Regions from separate parts of the Pantoea sp. nfd-35 genome, predicted to be linked through region 1. Evidence: predicted binding sites of a transcription regulator. Region 1 holds the regulator's gene; the other holds the start of a gene.
What was found. The regulator CRP, encoded in region 1, controls carbon source genes, mostly activating them, when cyclic AMP is high. The targets are predictions, from matches to a motif close to ATGTGANNNNNNTCACAT.
Positions count from the first base shown of each region.

Region 1 (4,278 bases):
AGGCGCTCAAGGCTATTGATGCGCGTCACGACCTGTTCAGTGATATCCGTGGTAAAGGCCTGCTGATTGGTGCAGCCCTGAAGCCGCAGTATGCGGGCAAGGCGCGCGATATTCTGAATGCGTCAGCTGCGGAAGGCGTCATGGTGCTGGTGGCCGGAACAGATGTGATGCGCTTCGCACCGTCGCTGATTATCGAGCCTGCCGATATCGAAGAGGGCATGGCTCGCTTTGCCCGTGCGGTAGAGAAAGTGCTGTCTGCCTGAGTTATTTGCGGCGCAGACTGCGCAACAGCCAGCGGCCATGATGAGGCCGCTGGTTCCAGGCCAGAGAAGAGATCGTGTGCATGACTTTCAGATGCTCCAGGATGCGCCTGACGTGCTGCTCCAGTACCGTGACCGGCCCCTCATTTATATCTTCCACGCCCTGTAGCAGATCCGTCTGCGAACTTTCCCCATCATATTCCAGCCTTTGCTGACACCGTTGCAGGGCGATCTCGCACCATTGCAGGTAGTGCTCAGCCAGCGTGGGCGGCAGCATGGTATGTTCACGTGCCAGAATGGTCATGGCGTTAATGTGCTCCACGATAAACTGGCAGTGCGTGACCCATAAGCGCATATCCTGCAGGTAGCGTGAATTAAATCCCGGCTCCTGCATGGCCTGATTCAGGGAGTTGAATACGGCGTTATGCGCCTGGTTGACCTTAACCCGCTGGTAAGCCAGCGCATCGGGTGACTGCTCCGGGCCCAGCAACATTCGCAGGGCATCCTGACAGGCCTCCAGCGCATCATGGGCATTCTGGCGCAGCAGGGCACTTTGCCACTGCGGCCACAGCCATAACATGCCCCCAAAGGCGATCAGGCAGCCCATCAGCGTATCCAGCAGGCGGGGCAGTAAAAACTGTGCCCCGTTAAGGGAGAGCAGTTGCAGCGTATAAACGGCCGTAACCGTAAATCCCACTATTGACCAGCCGTAAAACTGGCGGGTAAAACGGTAGCTGATAAAGGTAATCACCAGCATGATGCTCAGCACCAGCGGTTCAGGCACATCCAGGCGTAGCGACGCCGCCGCGATAGCCAGTCCGGCAAAGGTTCCCAGGGCCCGGTGCTGAATACGTACGCGGGTTGCGCTGTAGTTGCTCTGGCTGACAAACATGATGGTCATCAAAATCCAGTAGGGCTTAGGAATCGAAAAGAACACGGCCAGGGCGCTGCCCAGCATCAGCATGACGGAAAAACGCCCGGCCGTTCGCAGTGCGGAAGACCGCAGCGACAGATAGCTCCGCAACGCGGGCAGCAGCGGTAAACGACGCTGGCGATCGGCCATCAGGTCGCGTTGATAAAGCGGCTTTTGGGTTCGAAGCACCCGGGCGATACGGCTGAAATGATAGAGACAGAAGTTACCCACCGGATTGTCCGGATGCTGAAGGGCGATTTTCTCCAGCGCACCCAACTGCTTGTCCATATCGAAACGACCAGAGAGTTGGTGATACAGAATATCGTCGGCCAGCGCGCGCAGCCGGGCTGAAATCGTTCTGGCGTTCCAGCGGATGACGGCTTCAGCATGGCTTTGCTCGACCAGCTTCTGGACCTCTTCCGGCTGATGCAGGCTGACGGAGATATGCTCCTGCAGATCCAGTGCTACCTGAAACGCCCGGGTCAGGCGTTTGTGGCTGTGATCGCGACTCGCAGACAGCATATGCATTTGCTGATAGCAGGTGTTGATCAGATCGATCGCTTTTTGCTGACGCGCCAGCAGGGGCGGCAGGGCTTTTTCCGGATCGGTCAGCTGCGTCAATAAGCTGTACTTGGCGTCACAGTAATTTGCCAGCTCACGGTAGATCAGGCTCAGGCTTTCGCGCATCGGCTGCTCTTTCCACAGCCAGAACCAAAACCAGTTGAACAGGCCATACCAGAGCGTTCCACCGATATAGAGCAGGGGCGGAACGTAAATGGGCATACGGCCAATCAGGCTGAGGGTAAAAATTGACGCGATTAACGTGCCGGGCAGCAGTCGGGCGTGCAGCGGACTGATCTCTCCGGTGACGCCAAGCAGCAAAGGCAGGGCAAACAGGATGAGCGGCAGCGGCACGTCTTTAAGCAGCAGCCACTGCATCAGTAAACTGCCAAGGGCAAACAGGCTGCCGCCGATGATCAGGCGTTTAAAGAAGCGTTTGTGGGGCGTGTCCAGACCGGCAATGTTGCAGCAGGCGGGAACCAATGAGAACAGCAATCCTTTTTGCAGATCGCCGAACAGCCAGCCGAGCGCTACGGGAAGGCACAACACCAGCGTCTGGCGCAGCGCATAGTTAACTTCGGGGTGATAGATTATTCTTCGCCACATCGGCTCAACACAAGACATTCACGGCATAATGTCGCCATCACGCCGTGAACAGTCAGGCTTAGCGTGTGCCGTAAACAACGATGGTTTTGCCGTGTGCGGAGATCAGGTTCTGATCTTCCAGCATCTTCAAAATACGGCCCACGGTTTCACGTGAACAACCAACGATTTGGCCAATTTCCTGACGAGTAATTTTAATTTGCATGCCGTCAGGATGCGTCATGGCATCTGGCTGTTTAGCCAGATTAAGCAACGTTTGTGCAATGCGTCCGGTCACATCCAGGAAAGCGAGATTTCCCACTTTTTCTGACGTCACCTGCAGACGGCGAGCCATCTGAGAAGAAAGACGCATCAAAATATCCGGGTTAACCTGGATGAGCTGACGGAATTTCTTGTAGGAAATCTCTGCCACTTCGCACGCAGTTTTCGCACGTACCCAGGCGCTGCGCTCCTGACCTTCTTCAAACAGGCCAAGCTCACCAATAAAATCGCCTTGATTCAGATAAGAAAGAATCATCTCTTTGCCTTCTTCATCCTTAATCAGTACCGCGACGGAACCTTTCACGATGTAGTAAAGCGTTTCGGCTTTTTCACCTTGGTGAATCAGCGTACTTTTGGATGGATACTTGTGAATATGGCAATGGGACAGGAACCATTCAAGTGTAGGGTCTGTTTGCGGTTTGCCGAGAACCATTCGCTATTATCCTCTATTGTAATCGTGCCCAAAATACAGGGCTCAGTTTCCCTGCCAGGCGATGAAAGCGTTAAGCGTGTTTCCATTCAGGAAATTATTCGGGCTGCATTTGCGCAGAGCGCATCATTCTTCCCGGCTTCGTCTTCGGATGACGAAAAATATTTTCAGCACTGTTTGTAGCACAGCTTTCGCCGACTGTCTTGTGTTGTCTCGCTTCAGCAATAAGGCTGATTTCTCCGGATTGCTGTTTACCAGGCAAAAGCGTACTCTGACGCAAAAACAGGGCATTCTGGGGGCCAGATTATGCAGGCAAGAGTCAAATGGGTTGAAGGGTTAACATTCCTCGGCGAGTCTTCGTCCGGACATCAGGTCTTAATGGACGGCAATTCCGGCGATAAAGCGCCCAGCCCTATGGAAATGGTGCTGATGGCGGCCGGCGGATGCAGCGCCATTGATGTGGTATCAATTTTGCAAAAAGGTCGCAACGATGTGGCTGATTGCGAAGTAAAACTCGAATCAGAACGTCGGGAAGAAGCGCCTCGCATCTTTACCCGCATCAACCTGCATTTTATCGTCAGTGGAAAAGCACTTTCAGATAAAGCCGTCGCGCGTGCGGTCGACCTTTCAGCTGAGAAGTATTGCTCGGTTGCCATTATGTTAGGCAAAGGGGTGGAAATTACCCACAGTTACGAAGTTATCGAGCTGTAATTATTCAGAGGCCAGCGCGGCCTCTGATTTTATTCAATGCGTTTGCCTTCCATGAGCCGTTTTACCAGCGGTGCCATAATTAATTCCATCGCCAGCCCCATTTTCCCGCCAGGTACAACCAGCGTGTTGATATTGGAAATAAACGATCCCTGCAGCATGGCCAGTAGGTAGGGAAAATCAATATCTTCCAGCCCCTGAAAGTGGATGACGACAAAACTTTCATCCAGTGAAGGAATGGTGCGTGCCGCAAAGGGGTTAGAGGTGTCGACGGTTGGAACCCGCTGAAAGTTAATATGGGTGCGTGAGAACTGCGGCGTAATGAAATTGATGTAATCTTCCATTGAGCGCACCACCGAATCCATTACGGCTTCACGCGAATGACCGCGTTCACCGGTATCGCGTACCAGCTTCTGAATCCACTCCAGGTTAACGATGGGGACGACGCCGACCAGTAAATCCACTTTTTCAGCGACGTTGTGCTGAGCCGTCACGACGCCGCCGTGCAGTCCTTCATAAAACAGCACGTCCGTATCCGGTGG
Region 1 covers NZ_CP122403.1:428,872-433,149, forward strand. Annotated here, with positions in the region: gene argD (bifunctional acetylornithine/succinyldiaminopimelate transaminase) at 1-263, shown strand, start outside; gene P9J57_RS01950 (YccS/YhfK family putative transporter) at 265-2,340, opposite strand; gene crp (cAMP-activated global transcriptional regulator CRP) at 2,399-3,031, opposite strand; gene P9J57_RS01960 (OsmC family protein) at 3,335-3,739, shown strand; gene P9J57_RS01965 (phosphoribulokinase) at 3,769-4,278, opposite strand, start outside.

Region 2 (4,278 bases), 1.1 Mb from region 1:
TTCAAGGCCCTGTATGGCCGAATCGAAATGGCGAAGGTCGACGGCCTGATTGAGGCGTCAAAAGCGGATGCGGCAGACGCCAATAAACCCGCGGCGACCGGCCCGCTGGCCGATGCGCCGATTGGCGATACCATTACCATTGATGATTTTGCCAAAGTCGATATGCGCGTGGCGCTGATTGAGAAAGCGGAATTCGTCGAAGGCTCGGACAAGCTGCTGCGTCTTGAACTGGATCTGGGCGGCGAGAAGCGCCAGATTTTCTCCGGTATTCGTGCGGCCTATCCCGATCCGGCGGTACTGGTTGGCAAAATGACCATTATCGTGGCTAACCTTGCGCCGCGTAAAATGCGGTTTGGCGTGTCAGAAGGCATGGTGCTGTCTGCCGGTCCCGGCGGCAAAGATCTGTTTGTCCTGTCCGTAGACAGCGGCGCGGTGCCCGGCATGCCGGTGAAATAGTCCGTTGGCCATCCTCTGCAGTTTACCGCCGGGGATGGCGGCTTCAGCCACACCGCTGATTGCTGGCGGGCCTGACCGTTAGTGCGTATGATAAACCCCGTTAAAAACAGGAGCCTGTCATGCACACCGTGCTAACGATGAGTTGGCGTTATCTGCGCGCTTTTATCATTATCTATCTTTGCTTATATGCCGGAAACGGCGTGGCCCTGCTGCTGCCCATCACCCTGCCCGGCAGCATTATTGGCATGCTGATTCTGTTTGCGCTGCTTGCATCGCAAATCCTGCCCGTGCGTTGGGTCAAACCGGGTTGCCATCTGATTATTCGCTATATGGCGCTGCTGTTTGTGCCCATCAGCGTTGGCGTCATGAATTACACCGATATTCTTACCGCGCAGTTCGGTCCTGTTGTGGTCTCCTGTCTTGTCAGTACCTTCGCTGTCCTGGCCATTGTAGGGGTAAGCGCGCATAAGCTGCATTCGCGCCCCGTGATCAAAGGGGGCAACGATGAGTGATATCTGGTGGTCATTGCCCCTCACTGTCGGGGCTTTTTTGCTGGCGCGCAAGCTGGCGGCAACGCTGAAAATTCCCTTGCTGAACCCGCTTCTGGTCTCCATGGCGGTGATTATTCCCCTTCTGCTGTTACTGCACATGCCTTATGCCCGCTACTTCGCAGGCAGCGAGATACTGAATCAACTGTTGCAGCCCGCCGTCGTGGCCCTGGCACTGCCGCTGTATGAGCAGATGCATCAAATTCGCGCCCGCTGGAAATCCATTATTGGCGTCTGCGTGATCGGCAGCCTGACGGCGATGATTTCAGGCACCGCCATCGCGCTGTGGATGGGCGCCACACCAGAAATCGCCGCCACGATTTTGCCGAAATCGGTTACCACGCCGATCGCCATGGCGGTTTCAGCCTCACTGCACGGCATTCCCGCCATCAGCGCAATTTGTGTCCTGATTGCGGGCGTGCTGGGCGCCGTGTTTGGTCATATGTTGCTTAATCTGCTGGGAGTGAAAAGCAAAGCCGCACGCGGGCTGGCGATTGGCAATGCCTCGCATGCGTTGGGAACGGCCAGGGCAGCGGAACTTGATTTTCAGGAAGGTGCCTTCAGCTCGCTGGCGCTGGTGATCTGCGGCATCATCACGTCGTTGCTCGCCCCCTTTATTTTCCCGCTGCTGCTGCACTGGTTTGGCTAAAACTTTGGGAGAGATCTCGCAAAGTTGAAAACTGTAAGACATGTTGCATTGTCAGAGAGACAGAGATCACATATAAACCGATGTCTGGCACATTGCCCTGATGATTGAATGAGGCTTCCATGCATCCACGTTTCCACTCTGCCTTTGAAGTACTTCCAGCCACTCTGCAAACCGCGCTGCGTCCGGTGCTGAGCGAGCCGGGATTTGACGCGATGCTGCAGGCCGATCAGGTCACCTTGTTGCAAGAGCAAACTCAACTGGATGCCGATGCGCTGGCGCTGGCGCTTCTGCCGGTTGCCGCTGCCTGCGCGGTTGCCACGCTTTCACATTTTAACGTCGGCGCTATCGCGCGCGGCGTCAGCGGCAACTGGTATTTCGGCGCCAATATGGAATTTGCCGGCGCGACCATGCAGCAAACCGTTCATGCTGAACAGAGCGCGGTCACCCATGCCTGGCTGCGCGGTGAATCCCGTCTGGAGACCATTACAGTCAATTACACCCCCTGCGGTCACTGTCGCCAGTTTATGAATGAACTTAACAGCGGCACAGATATTCGCATTAGCCTGCCGCAGCGCGCGGTGCATACGTTGGCGCACTATCTGCCTGACGCATTCGGCCCAGGCGATCTGAATATCACCGAACGCCTGATGGATGATGTGGACCAGGGTTATGTTGCAACGGGCGATGCGCTGTCTCAGGCCGCCGTTAAGGCGGCTAATCGCAGCCATGCGCCTTACAGTCGGGCGTTCAGCGGAGTGGCGTTACAGACCGCCTCCGGCCGGATTTTCAGCGGACGCTATGCAGAAAACGCCGCCTTCAATCCCAGCCTGCCCCCTTTGCAGGCCGCGCTGATTCTACTGAATATGGCGGGGGAATCTTGCCACGATATTCAGGCCGCCGCATTAGCCCAGACGCCGCAGCCAGCCCTGGATCAGTTCTCTGCAACTCAGGCCACCCTGCACGCCCTGGGTTGCGATAACCTGACGCACCTTACGCTGGCAAAAGCGTAAGGTGAGGCACGGTTTTAAACAGTTTCTAAATCTTTTATTTACAAAAGCTGTACATCGGCCAGAAATTTCATAGGATCTGGCGCCAGGTCTTCGTCATCACAATAAAACTGGCGTCACCCTACTCTTTGATTATTGCGCCAGGAAAACTTGCAACCGGAGCATGACTGCATGGAACTCGAATACGAAAGTAAACGCCCGCTATACATTCCTTATGCTGGCCCTATATTGCTGGAATTTCCGCTGCTGAATAAAGGCAGTGCCTTCAGCATCGAAGAGCGCAATGAATTTAACCTTAATGGCTTACTGCCAGAAGCGGTAGAATCCATCGAAGAGCAGGCAAAACGCGCATGGCGTCAGTTTCAGGACTTCAAAAACAACAACGATAAACATGTCTACCTGCGCAACATTCAGGATACCAACGAAACGCTGTTTTATCGTCTGCTGGACAACCATCTCGAAGAGATGATGCCAATTATCTACACGCCAACCGTCGGTGCCGCCTGCGAACACTTCTCAGAAATTTACCGCCGCGCGCGTGGCGTGTTCATCTCCTATCCCAACCGTGCGCACATCGAAGACATGCTGCAAAACGCCACCAAACAAAATGTGAAAGTGATTGTGGTCACTGACGGTGAGCGCATCCTTGGCCTGGGCGATCAGGGCATCGGCGGCATGGGCATTCCAATCGGTAAGCTGTCACTGTACACCGCCTGTGGCGGCATCAGCCCGGCTTATACCCTGCCGGTGGTGCTGGATGTGGGCACCAATAACCAGCAGCTGCTTAACGATCCGCTGTACATGGGCTGGCGCCATCCCCGTATCACGGGCGAAGAATATGACGAGTTTGTAAACGAGTTTATTCAGGCCGTGAAACGCCGCTGGCCAAAAGTGCTGTTGCAGTTCGAAGATTTTGCACAGAAAAACGCCATGCCGCTGCTGGAGCGCTATCGTGACGAAGTGTGCTGCTTCAATGATGACATTCAGGGTACCGCTGCGGTCACCGTTGGCACCCTGATTGCCGCGAGCCGTGCAGCAGGCAGCCGCCTGTGCGAGCAGAAGGTTGTCTTCCTGGGCGCGGGTTCAGCCGGTTGTGGTATTGCCGAACAGATCATCGCACAGATGAAATCGGAAGGTCTGAGCGACGACGAAGCCCGTCGTCGCGTCATGATGGTGGATCGCTTTGGTTTGCTGACCGACAAACTGCCTAACCTGCTCGATTTCCAGAGCAAGCTGGTGCAGAAAAGCGACAACCTGAAAGACTGGGATACCTCAAATGATGCGATCTCACTGCTGGACGTGGTGCGTAACGCACAGCCAGACATCTTAATCGGTGTGTCAGGTCAGCCTGGGCTGTTCACAGAAGAGATCATCCGTGAGATGCACAAGCACTGCAAACGTCCAATCGTGATGCCGCTTTCTAACCCAACGTCTCGCGTTGAGGCCACGCCGGCAGACATTATTGCCTGGACCGATGGTGCCGCCCTGGTCGCTACCGGTAGTCCGTTCTCACCGGTTTCGTGGAACGGTAAGACCTACCCGATCGCGCAGTGTAATAACTCCTACATCTTCCCTGGCATTGGCCTGGGCGTGATTGCGTCTGGCGCATCGCGTGTCA
Region 2 covers NZ_CP122403.1:1,576,314-1,580,591, reverse strand. Annotated here, with positions in the region: gene metG (methionine--tRNA ligase) at 1-456, shown strand, start outside; gene P9J57_RS07400 (CidA/LrgA family protein) at 576-968, shown strand; gene P9J57_RS07395 (CidB/LrgB family autolysis modulator) at 961-1,653, shown strand; gene cdd (cytidine deaminase) at 1,773-2,663, shown strand; gene P9J57_RS07385 (NAD-dependent malic enzyme) at 2,832-4,278, shown strand, end outside.
Region 2: the regulator CRP is predicted to act here: its motif matches at 1,708-1,725, upstream of cdd (cytidine deaminase).